Armatimonas rosea: one gene and its partner. Each later gene encodes a partner of the first gene's protein in a complex. Links are inferred from orthologs where the notes say so. Each region holds a gene or a part of one and is shown on either strand. Other genes may lie near its edges.

What was found.
Region 2: the proteins of hisH (region 1) and hisF are in contact, whole or in part, in a crystal structure (PDB 6RU0), measured with the Thermotoga maritima proteins. The link is inferred for Armatimonas rosea from one-to-one orthologs. Residues at the interface, in WP_004080484.1 of Thermotoga maritima: Asn15, Arg18, Arg22, Arg117, Leu118, Pro119, His120, Met121, Gly122, Trp123, Asn124, Asn134, Gly135, Tyr136, Tyr138, Val140, Tyr158, Glu180, Lys181, Ser182, Ser183, Lys184, Ile185; in WP_004080486.1 of Thermotoga maritima: Met1, Leu2, Ala3, Arg5, Ser40, Glu41, Asp45, Glu46, Ala70, Glu71, Ile73, Asp74, Ile75, Pro76, Phe77, Asp98, Lys99, Ser122, Gln123, Glu161, Thr195, Leu196, Asn247, Arg249, Glu251.

The regions. Positions count from the first base shown.
Region 1 is NZ_JACHGW010000001.1:1,498,482-1,504,146, forward strand. What follows is about bases 1,998-4,997. They hold hisH (imidazole glycerol phosphate synthase subunit HisH), read right to left. Parts: upstream 3,801-4,997; coding sequence 3,195-3,800; downstream 1,998-3,194. Other genes in these bases: hisA (1-(5-phosphoribosyl)-5-[(5-phosphoribosylamino)methylideneamino]imidazole-4-carboxamide isomerase), read right to left, coding at 1,998-2,662; HNQ39_RS06940 (hypothetical protein), read right to left, coding at 2,653-3,075; hisB (imidazoleglycerol-phosphate dehydratase HisB), read right to left, coding at 3,801-4,394; HNQ39_RS06955 (phytanoyl-CoA dioxygenase family protein), read right to left, coding at 4,391-4,997. Outside these bases: HNQ39_RS06915 (exo-beta-N-acetylmuramidase NamZ family protein), read right to left, coding at 1-436; HNQ39_RS06920 (hypothetical protein), read right to left, coding at 441-1,277; HNQ39_RS06925 (hypothetical protein), read right to left, coding at 1,281-1,607; HNQ39_RS06930 (hypothetical protein), read right to left, coding at 1,609-1,926; more of hisA, read right to left, coding at 1,931-1,997; more of HNQ39_RS06955, read right to left, coding at 4,998-5,170; HNQ39_RS06960 (TolB-like translocation protein), read left to right, coding at 5,224-5,665. UniProt on the Escherichia coli protein: IGPS catalyzes the conversion of PRFAR and glutamine to IGP, AICAR and glutamate. The HisH subunit catalyzes the hydrolysis of glutamine to glutamate and ammonia as part of the synthesis of IGP and AICAR.
Region 2 is NZ_JACHGW010000001.1:178,790-184,423, reverse strand. Bases 1,676-4,644 are described here. They hold hisF (imidazole glycerol phosphate synthase subunit HisF), read right to left. Parts: upstream 3,560-4,644; coding sequence 2,792-3,559; downstream 1,676-2,791. Other genes in these bases: HNQ39_RS00755 (DUF3472 domain-containing protein), read left to right, coding at 3,596-4,644; HNQ39_RS00765 (hypothetical protein), read right to left, coding at 2,513-2,782; HNQ39_RS30780 (HNH endonuclease), read right to left, coding at 2,085-2,477; HNQ39_RS00775 (amidohydrolase family protein), read right to left, coding at 1,676-2,088. In the rest of the region: hisI (phosphoribosyl-AMP cyclohydrolase), read right to left, coding at 1-118; HNQ39_RS00780 (hypothetical protein), read right to left, coding at 284-844; more of HNQ39_RS00775, read right to left, coding at 877-1,675; more of HNQ39_RS00755, read left to right, coding at 4,645-4,702; HNQ39_RS00750 (hypothetical protein), read right to left, coding at 4,691-4,927; HNQ39_RS00745 (PhoPQ-activated protein PqaA family protein), read right to left, coding at 5,157-5,634.

The DNA of each region.
Region 1 (5,665 bases):
GTGCCAAGCCAAGCGGGTTGGGGCGGTCTAGCACCAGCACCGGGAGCCCGACTTTGGCCGCGCCTTCGAGGACACAGCCCAGGGTCGAGAGGTAGGTGTAGCTCCGGCAGCCGATATCCTGTAGCTCAAAGACCAGGAGCTCTAGCCCTTTCAGCATCTCGGGGGTGGGGACCTTGGTCTTGCCGTAGAGGGAGTAGACCGGCAGACCCGTCTTGGAGTCGGTGTAGGAGGCGATCCACTTGCCCGCGGGGACATCACCGCGGACACCATGCTCGGGGCCGAAGAGCGCCGCCACTTTGACACCGCCCGCACGGAGCGCCTCAATCGCGGGTGTTCCATCGGCGAGCGCGGCGGGTGGGTGGGTCACCAGCCCAACTTTCTTGCCCTTCAGCCGCGCGAATCCCTCCGCTGCCAGTACATCGAGTCCGGTCTTCATGCCCCTATCGTACCGCAAGCGAGAGCGAGAACAGCTCGCGCTGCTCGTTGCCCAGGAGCAAGGTCTGGTTGTCGCTGAAGCACAGCGCCTCGCACTGCTTGGCATCGTCGAGGAGGATCCGCTGGAGCGGCTTGGTCAGGAGCTTGTCGGTCGCACCGCGGACATCAAAGAGCCAGACCGATGCCACTAGGTGCGTGAGGACAGCGAGGGTCTTGCCATCGGGCGAGAGATCGGCGGCGGTTACCCAGCCCCCGAGCTGGGTGCGGCTATCCAGCTTGGTGAGGACATTCACCTTCTCTGTGTCCTCCTGGTCGAGGCGGTAGAGCGTGGTGTTATCGAGCGGGAGAAAGCGCATCCCTGCGGCACGCTGCTTGGTCAGGACATGGAGCTTGCCTCGAAAGACAAAGGCGGCCTCGCAGTCGAAGCGCCAGGCCTCTTTCTTGGGGGGGAACTCGCTCTGGTCGGGGTAGGCGACACGCAGCTTGGTGGCATCGACTTTCTGGTCGCCTCTGCTGGGATTGGGCTCGTCGAGCTTGTAGACACAGAGGTTATCGCGCTTGTTGTCGTTGTTGCCCATATCGGCGATATAGAGTGTCTTGCCATCAAGGGCGATATCTTCCCAGTCGTGGTTCTTGGCATCGCGCACCTCGATCTCCGCTACCACAGAGCCATCGGCGCGGAGGGCGAAGAAGCGCGACGAGTCGCCACTGTCGTTGTGGCCCCAGAAGATGCCGGGGTAGCGGCGGCTCGCCGCCAAGCCACTGAGCTCGCTCAGCTCTTTACTGCGAATCAGACCGCTGGGAACCCACTTGCGCTTGGGGAGGGGTTTGGTTTCCTGCATGGCCTAGCGCCCCACGGTCAGCTTCTGGGCATCGTCGCTTGTCTGATAGCCTTGCGTGAGCTGGCGCTCCTCGACCCGCTTGACCCGCGCCTCCATGCTGTCTAGCGCGGCATCGAAGGAGAGATCGAACTTCGTGGTCGTGTCACGGAGGGCCAGAACCTGCTCCTTGAGCGCATTGAGCTCCGCGCGGAGCTCATCGCTGAGCTGCACCGTACCCTCGCCCCCCTTGCGCGCACGGATCTTCTCCAGCTCCTGCTTGTGCCAGGCAAGGACCCCAATAATGGAGACAAGCCCCACGAAGATGACCCCCAGGATCATGAAGGCTTCCATGCTACTGCTCCGTTCTCAGGCGTGCCAGCGGGTCGTTGGCGGCGGTGGTGGTGTAGGTGCGTGTCTCGATGCGGTCGACACGCTCCTCCATACGGGTGAGGGCGGCGTCGAAGGACATGTCGTAGCGCATGGTCGTGTCGCGGAGCTGGCGCACCTCGTTGCGGAGCTCTTCAATTGCAGCCTGGGTTGAGGCATCGTTTGACTGGATGCCACGCATCTTTATCTCCGCCATCTTTAGGCGGTGCTTGAGCATGGCATTGAATCCTGCAAAGCCGAAGATGGTGAAAAAAATAAACGCAAATGTCTCGCCTGGTCCCATAGGTCTATCCTCGTGCTACCCGCAGGGCATCGGCGAGCGATAGCCGTCCCGCGTAGAGCGCTTTGCCGACTATGACAGCTTCTACGCCGCTTTGTTGCACGGCAGTGAGCTTCTCAATATCGGCGATTCCGGCCACACCGCCCGATGCGATCACGGGTAGCCCGACTGCCTCAGCGAGGGCTGCGGTTGCCTCGACATTGACCCCTTCGAGCATGCCATCGCGGGCGATATCGGTGAAGAGAAAGCGCCGCCCGCCCAGCGCCGCCATGCGCTTGCAGAAGTCTTCGACGCGCTCGCCGCTGGTCTCTTTCCAGCCATGGGTCGCGACAAAACCGTCGCTGGCATCGGCCCCGACAATCACCTGCTCGCCGTACTGCGCCAGGATCGCCGCGATCGCCTCTGGGTTGCCCGCCGCGCTCGTCCCGACAATCGCCCGGCTCGCCCCAAGCGCCAGCATCGCCCCAACTTTCTCCGGCGTCCGCAGCCCCCCGCCCACCTGCACGGGGATGCTCACCGCCGCTAGAATCGCCTTAATCACCGGATGGTTGGTCGCCTCCCCGGTCTTGGCACCGTCTAGATCGACGATATGTAGCCGTGTCGCGCCGGCTTGCTCAAACCCCCGCGCGGTCGCGATAGGATCGTCGGCCACTTTCTCGCTCGTCCCAAAATCGCCTTTTCGCAGACGAACCGCCTGCCCGCCAAATAGATCAATGGCGGGAATTATCTCTAGTCCCATTCGATTTCCTTGTCGCATTTTTTATCCCGCTGTGAGTTCTTGTCCCGCAGTGATGCCAGCGGCCAGATAATAATCACCATCAGCAAGGGCAGCAAGAATCTAGCCGACATGCGCCCCATTCCCGGCACGAAGTTCCCCGCTGCTATGAAACGTTCCATGAGTAGAAACAGGAGCGTCATCACTCCGACATAGGCAAAAATCCTATAATGCAGCTTCCACTTTGGGGTTAGCCAGTACATCAGAATTCCCACCACAATGTTGACCATATCGCAAGCCAGTATCCGTGCGGACTGTTGAAGAGGAGAAAAGAACGAGGCGAGGAGGAGAGCCTGAGCGAAAATAAACAGCGCGAGCCAAAAGAAACGCTTCAGAGTCGTCTCTGGCAACGACCTCTCCGCTTGCTGTAATTGCATCTCAAACCTCCTCTCAAGACCGCCGGTTGAAACCGGCGTCTGCAATGGCGTCGTTCCTCCGCCGCAAAGCCCATGCCGGGCTACTGAATCTGTTCCTCAGCCCGCACCCAGCGGCGGATTTAAAGCCGCGCGAAGTTGTCGAGAATTTGCAGTCCCACCTTGCCGGACTTCTCGGGGTGGAACTGGACACCGAAGATATTGCCGACGGAGACCGCAGAGCAGTAGGTCAGCGTGAACTCGGTCTGGGCGGCAACGACGCTTGGGTCTTCGGGGGCGCAGTAGAAGCTGTGGACAAAGTAGACCATCGCGCCGGGCTCTAGGCCGGCCATGAGCGGGCTCGCCTTGGGAAAGCTCAGCGCGTTCCAGCCGATCTGTGGGATCTTGATGCCGGGAGAGTCCGGGAAGCGCTGGACGCGGCCAGGGATGAGGCCGAGGCCGGGGTGCTCGCCCATCTCCTCGCTGGTGTCGAAGAGGAGCTGCATCCCGACACAGATTCCCAGAAAGGGCTTGCCCGAGTGCGCGGCATCGAGGGCGACTTGCTCCAGGCCACGTGCACGCAGGGTCTTCTCCGCCGCACCAAACGCACCCACACCGGGCAAGATCACTTTGTCGGCGGCGGCGATCTCGGCGGGATCGCTGGTGACCTTGATGGCGTGGCCGAGCGACTCGAACGCCTTCTCCACCGAGCGCAGGTTGCCCACACCGTAGTCGATCAGCGCGATCATCTAGAGCACGCCCTTGGTCGAGGGAATGCCAGTGACACGGCTATCCAGCGCGACCGCTTGGCGCAGCGCCCGCCCGAAGGCCTTAAACGTAGCCTCGGCGATATGGTGGGCGTTCTTGCCGACAATCAGCCGGATGTGAAGATTTAGCCCCGCCTCACGGGCGACGGCGTGGAAGAACTCCTCGACCAGCTCGACCGCGAAGGTGCCGATACGGGTGTCGGGGAACTCGAGGGCGATATGTGCGCCGCCGCGCCCGGAGAAGTCGAGCGCGCACAGCACCAGGGACTCGTCCATGGGGACGGTCGCATCGCCGTAGCGGGTCATGCCCTTCTTATCGCCGACGGCTGCCTTCAGCGCCTGGCCTAGGCAGATTCCGACATCCTCGACCGTGTGGTGGTCGTCGATATGGTAGTCGCCCTTTGCTGTGATCTGCAGATTGAGCAGCCCATGCCGCGCGACATGGGTGAGCATGTGGTCAAAGAATCCCACTCCCGTGGCGAGCTGGCTGGAGCCATCGCCGTCGAGGTCGAGCGAGAGCGTGATATCGGTCTCGGAGGTCTGGCGGGAGAGGGAGGCGGTTCGTGGAGCACTCATACAGTAGGCAGTATATCAAGCACTAAACTGCCCTGCCGCTCGCGCCACGCCGCCTTGCCGGCCCGCACATCGAAGAAGTGGTCGTCGGCGAAGAGTGTCTCGTGGCCCAGGTTCTCCCGGGCGGCGGCGAGGATCTCGCGCCACTGGGCATTGTGATACGACGGCCACTTCACTCCCGCTTGGCAGTACGACGCATCGGCGAAGTAGCGGACGCGGTCCTCGCCGCCGGGCTTGGCGCGGCGGGCGTGCCAGAGCGCGGAGTAGACAAGCACCGCCGAGCCGGGCGGAAGATCATCGACAACCACCTCGCCGGGGAGCACTTGCTGGCCCAGGTGCCCCAGCGCTCCGTTGGCGATCACCGTGTTCTGGGTCCGCGGCAGCACCACCAGGTCCCCAACCTCGCCGTTGAGGCCGTTGAAGTAGTAGAACACATGGACCATGATGTGGCTCCGGTTGACCTGGGGCTCCTGCTCGTAGTCCTGGTGCCAGTTCGCGCCGGGGGTGCCGGGGCCTTGGCGGCTGGCGTGCAGGTGGTGGAAGGCAAAGCCGGGCCCCATCACCTGCTCGACCATCGCGAGGGTCTTAGGGTGGACAATCAGGGGACCGAGGTGAGGGAGCTGGCAGAGGTAGGGCACGGGCTCTTTGGCCTCGCGCAGGGCCTGGATCTGGTCCATGTCCGCCTTGTAGCCCGCCATCTCGTCGTCGTTGAAGAAGCTGGGGAGGATCAGAAAACCCTGGTCGTGGAAGGCGGCAAGCTGGTCGTCGGTGAGCATCATAGGCGAAATTATACCTTTATTGGGGGCCAAAATACGGTACACTGGGGGGCGAAATGAAGGTGCAAAGTCTGGTTGCCATGGGTCTGGCGCTTGTGCTGACCGGCGCGGCGCATGCCGAGCGGTTTATTTTCCAGCGGGGCGGGGCACTCTACAGCGCCAGCCGTGATGGGAAAGAGTCGCGGAAGGTGCTTGAGCTCGGCGGAGCCACCGGGACACTCTGGGCGGCCTCGCCCGACGGGCGCCGGATTGTCTGGACCAAGACCTCCAGCACCGAGACGGAGGGGAACCTCGCGACCCGGCCCGTCACCGTTTTTTTAAGCGATATCACCGGGCGACGGCAGAAGAAGCTCTTTAGCACCGATTCCCTGAAAGACCGTCAAGGGCGCGGGATCACCGAGATCGGCGCGAGTGTCGCAGGCGGCGAGGCGACCACCCTCAATGACTGGAGCCTGGTCTCGCTCTCCTGGAGTGCGGATGGTCGGACGCTCTATCTGG
Region 2 (5,634 bases), 1.3 Mb from region 1 along the record:
GCGAGTCGTGGTTCATAAAGCCGAGCATCAGGACGGTCTGGTTGTTGACATCCTGCACAATCGCCGGGATCAGCCCGTTGTCGTCGAAGCGAAGCGTCTCAATAGGAAAGCTAGTCATGGGATAGTTATGGTATCAGATGGGATTTGTCAGGGCTGAAAGTCCCTGCCTAGGCGACGCTTCGCGTCAAGCGGGCCGGGCCCGCGGGGAATTCGGTGCGGCCTCGGGCCGCTTCGCCGAAGGCGCACCCAAAGGGTACCCGGGCAGGGACTTCCAGGCCCTGACCTATTTTTGCCTTGGGAGGTTGCGCGGCTGGCGGCGTGCGACGAGCCACAGTGCTTGGTCGTAGCCATCGCCAAAGTCGATTCGGGTGATATCGGCGCAGGAGAACTTATGGATATCGCCCCACTCGCCGCCACGGGAGACCGCTTGCAAGTGGACTTTCTTCTTCCCAAAGCCGACCACACGCCCAATATAAAACGAGGGATTGGTCTTTTCCTGGTAGACCTCCAGGAGTGGAAAGTGCGCCCCCACCGACGAGAGCAGGCCGGGAATATCCACAAAGAGCAGGTCGGGCTGGGGCCTCGGGCGCTCCCCCATGAGCTTGAGTGCAGTCGGGGCGAAGGTATCGTCCTCGGTGCACTCCTGAATGTCCTTGAGGCGTATGGCGGTGTAGCCATTGAGCCGCATGGTCCCCGAGCTCAGCACATGAAAGACCACCAGAGTCTCGGAAACCCCCACCACAAACCCACGCCATGGCCGGCCATCAAAGGCCCTCCGCACCCAGACCAAGCTCTCGGTGGTGTAGGCCAGCTCCAGCGCGCGAACGATCTCCCCACGTTTCATGTCACAAACCTCCTACTTTCTCTATCGCCTACCTACTGAGGCAGGTTAAAACACGCCGCCTGGTTGCCGCCCATCCAGCGCCCCGCCACGGCAATCGCCTGCTTCTCCGTGAGGAGCGCCTCGTCTACCTCGGCCTGGAGCGCCCGCGTGAGCCATGTCCGCGCTTGAAACGCATAGCTTACCGCCACATTGGGCCAGAACGAGTCGCCGCCAAAGGCAAAGAGCTTATTCGCCGGAACCGCGTGGATGGCGTGGCGCACAAAGTCGCGGGTGGCGTACGGGTCGATACTCCAGGCCCAGCAGAGATCCAGGAAAACATTGGGAAAGTGCTTGGCGAGGGCAATTTGTTCGTGGCCGTAGGGATAGCTCGTGTGCATGAGCACAAAGCGCGCCGCGGGGTAGGCCCGTAGCAGGCCGGTCAGCAGCCCCGAGGGCACCCGCTCGATGGGCATGTAGCTATGACCGGCGTAGTAGCCCGTGTGGATCTTGATCGGAAGCTCGTGGCGAGTCGCCTCCTCAATGCACCGGGAAAACATCCAGTCCCCCAGCGCGAGCTTCTCCGACTCCGTGTGTTCCGTCTTCCCTAAAAGCGGCGCGATCTCGCTGTCGGTGCGCGCCTGCCAGAGCAGCGTGCGATTGTAGGCATGCTGGCTCTTGATGGCAATCGCTTTGGGTGCCCACTGCGCGAAGCGAGCGCCGATATGCTCCCGAACGGCGTCAGGAGTCGTGCAGCCCTCGGGTACGTTGCCCTGGACGAGCCCCACGACACTGATGTCGTACTGGAAAAAGCCATCGTCGCTGGGCGTGCACTCCCAGCGAAAATCATCTATCTGGACATAGGAAAGATTCGCAATATCTCGCAAGAGCCGTAGCCGCTCGCCCGGTCTGCGAAAGCTCTCCGCAATTTTCTGCGCCGCGGGGAGCGCTTCGGGGACAAGCTCGTCAAGGCCATAGACACGCTTTGCGGTCAGCCGCACTGCCTGGCCATAGCCGGTGTGCTGGATCGCCTCCCAGGCTGCGCGAACGCCTAGAAAGCGCCCTGCCAAGTCCGGATCGCTCGCATCCGTCAGCTTCTTCAGCGCCTCAGGCGTTGCCCCTGCCACCCGCAGGTCGGCCTGGGTGTAGTGGTCAAACAAGTCCTGCAAGACATCCGGCGACTCGGCGAGAAATTTCTCCTCGCTATGAAGATGCTCATGCGTATCCGCCAGCGGCGTCGCCGCGATAAAAGCGCTAAGGTCGGTCATAGATTTTCCTCCAAGAATCGAAGGCGCTCCTCATAAAGTTGAAGCAGCTCCTGCTGCCGAACGATCATTTCTTCGAGAAGAGTTTGGTAGGCAAGCTGAGTTACCTCTTCTCGGCGACGAAATACGAGCGCCTCGCGATTTAAGTGTTGAAGCGCAATATGGAACCCACCAAGAGATGTAATAGCTACCAATAACCCACTAAAACTATCAAGTGTAAAGTGTATTTCTAAACGATCTTGCCGAGGATGAAGAACGCGTGCTTGGCTTTCCGGATGGTTGCCACCCCAAAAATCTCCTTTGTAGAGGTTGCAACGAAAGCAAGCGTAAACAAGGTTTTCTAGATCATCGGTGCCTTGTGCGGAGAGTGGCTGGTAGTGATCAACTGTCAGCTCGCCCCCCGCTTGATGTTCAGATGTGCCATGTCCTACGCCGTATGAACTTGGGGAGCCTGGCGGAGCTGGGAAAGTTGCTCGCGTAGCTGACTTCCACGCTCCTGCAAACGTGAAAGCTCAGCCTCTAGCTCCTGGATACGCAGCTCGACGCCCCCCTGATGGGCTCTCACTTCGCTAAGTTCCTGGGCATCCAGCTCGGCTAAGGTCGTTTGATAGAACGCAAAGTCATCGGCAGACAGAACCTCACCTTGAACATGACGCAGATGCAGGTCTTGGAAACGGCGGGTTTGGGTTGCGTTCATAACAGTATTTTACAGCTTCCGCACCGCGACGCCATTTTCTGCCAAATAGTCTTTGAGCTGCCCGACCGTGTACTCGCCGTAGTGGAGCATGGAGGCGAGGAGCACTGCATCGGCGCGGCCCTCGGTGACGGCATCGACTAGGTGCTGCGGGGTCCCCGCTCCGCCGGAGGCGATCACGGGAATGGGCACAAGCTCGGAGACCGCGCGGGTGAGCGGCAGGTCGTAGCCGGTCTTCATGCCGTCAGCGTCCATCGAGGTGAGGAGAATCTCGCCCGCCCCGAGCTTTGCGACTTTTTCCGCCCACTCCAGCGCGTCGATTCCTGTGGGCGTCCGCCCGCCGTGCGAGTGCACCTCCCAGCCCGATTTTGTGTTGCCCGTTTTCTTTGGGTCAATGGCAACCACGATGCACTGGCTCCCGAAGCGCTCGCTAGCCTCACGGATCAGGTCGGGGTTCTTGAGCGCGGCGGAGTTGATCGAGACCTTATCGGCACCCGTGGCCACCATGCGCCGGACATCGTCCACGCAGGTGATCCCGCCGCCGACCGTGAAGGGGATAAAGACCTGCTCCGCCACCCGGCTGGCCAGCTCGAAGATTAAGCTGCGCTTGTCCGATGAGGCCGTGATATCCAGAAAGACCAGCTCATCGGCGCCCTGGGCATCGTAGCGCGCGGCAAGCTCCACCGGGTCGCCCGCATCGCGCAGGCCCAGGAAGTTGACGCCCTTGACGACGCGGCCCTCTTTGATATCGAGACAGGGAATAATCCGGCGGGTTAGCATGACTTTCATTCTATCGCGGCGAATTATTGGGACAGTATGAAACAAGAATCCACCCTACGTGTCCCCGCCTTCACCGCCTACGAAGAGCAAGGGGTCACGGTCTGGTACGGCGAGCTCAAGCAAGCCGGCTCCCTCACCCTCGACCTGGAAGGCAGGCAAGGCGAGCTGTTTGTCGAAAAAGTGCCCGCAGAGGGTATCCGCATGCCCCGTGGTGCCGGCAAGCGCTTTGTCGGTGCCAAAGAGACGGTCACCGTCACGACTGGCTACTGGCGCTTCACGGTACGCGGAAAAGCCGAGGCGCTGCTACTCTCGGGTCCGGCCGCCAAAGACGCGCACTTTAACCTCAAGGAACGCAAGAATGCGGCCTCGGTGCACCTAAGCTACGCGCTCGATAAAGAGATTAAGGCGGAGTGGTTCTACAACGAAGTCACCGTCCGCACCGAGCCACTGCACTCGTACTACATGGCCTGCGGGTTTAAGCGCGGCTACTTTGGGATTCAGGTCAACAGCCCCACCGAGCGGCGGATCATCTTCTCGATCTGGGACAGCGGCAACGAGGGCGTGGACCGCAGTAAAGTCGCCGACGAAGACCAAGTGAAGCTCCTAGCCAAGGGCGACGGTGTCGTGGCGAGTGGCTTTGGCAACGAGGGGACGGGCGGGCACAGCCACCTGGTCTACCCATGGAAAAAGGACACGACCTATAAGTTTCTCGTCCACGCCCAGCCCGAGTATGTCGGCATCCGTCAACTGACCGTCTACTCAGGCTACTTCTGGTTCCCCGAGAAGCGTAGCTGGGGCCTGATCGCCCGCTTCCGTGCGCCCAAAGACGGCAGCTACCTCTCGGGCTTGTACTCGTTCAACGAGAACTTCTGGGGCGATAACGGGCAGCTTCTTCGTCTGGCGGAGTTCGGCCCAAGCTGGGTGCGCACCAGCGACGGCAAGTGGCAAGAGCTAGCAGCAGCCAGCTTTAGCTGCGATGCAACGGGTCGCGCCAAGGACCGCCTCGACTTTGCCGCAGGGGTCGCCAAGAGCGGGCGCTGGTATCTTTCCAACGGCGGCTTTGTCAAGAACGGGATCGCCTACAAAGACCCACTCCCGCCCCGGACGCTCCACGGCATGCCCCCCGAGACCCTACCCGCGTAGCATGCGCCGGCTCAGTGCCAGCGTGAAGCTCCCTAGAACCAGTGCTCCCAGGCCCTCGACCCGAGGGCCTTTTGGCTGTGCCTGAAGGACTGTCTGACGAAGCGACTCAGCGCGGGCGCGCTTGGCCCCCGCCACCGTCACCGCACAAAAACCTCCAAAGAGGCCGAGAGTGGACAGCGCCATCATTGCCGCCACAAATTTGTCTTTATTGTTAAGATAGCCCACGATGACAGCATGCTACCCACGACAACCTATGTTTAACACTATATACAAGCATAAACCCGTATTCCTACGGATAAAGATTTAATTTTCCAGGAGAGTCGGGGATTAAAATCCCCGGCTCCCGAAAAAAAGCGTCCCGAGGACGCGGAAACAGGCTCGCTCCACGCGTCCCCGGGACGCTCCCCAAAGTGCAGCCGGGGCTTTCAATCCCCGGCCTTCCATACCCGGCTCGCTAGCGCCCCAGGATCTGCATCTGGGTTGCCAGGGTGAAGGGCTTTCCGGGCTCCAGCTCGTAGGTCAGCTCCCCGTAGCAGGCGGCGAAGCCGGTCTCTGGGGCTTGGTAGCGCCCCCGGGCCTGCCTCCCCGCGGCCGTGATCTCCTCCGATGTCCACTTAGAGTCGCGGAAGTCGGTGGTGGCGGAGGTGCAGCGGAAGATTCGCGCCGAGGTCAGCGGGGCATCGCTCTCAACCAAGAGCTCCGCGGTGCGCTTCGTGGCTGTCCACTTCCAGCGGGGAGCGGGCCATTTTTTCTTTGCGGCCAGGGTGCGCGCAAAGGCGGAGAGAGTAGTCAGCAGCCGCCCGCGGTCTTCCATGCCGTGGCCTGAGTTGGGAAGATAGAGCACCCACTTGCTCCCCTTGAGATCGTCCCAGTAGAGATTGAGCGCATCCTGGGACCAGTAGCGGTCGTTGGTGCCCAGCAGGAGGAGCTTG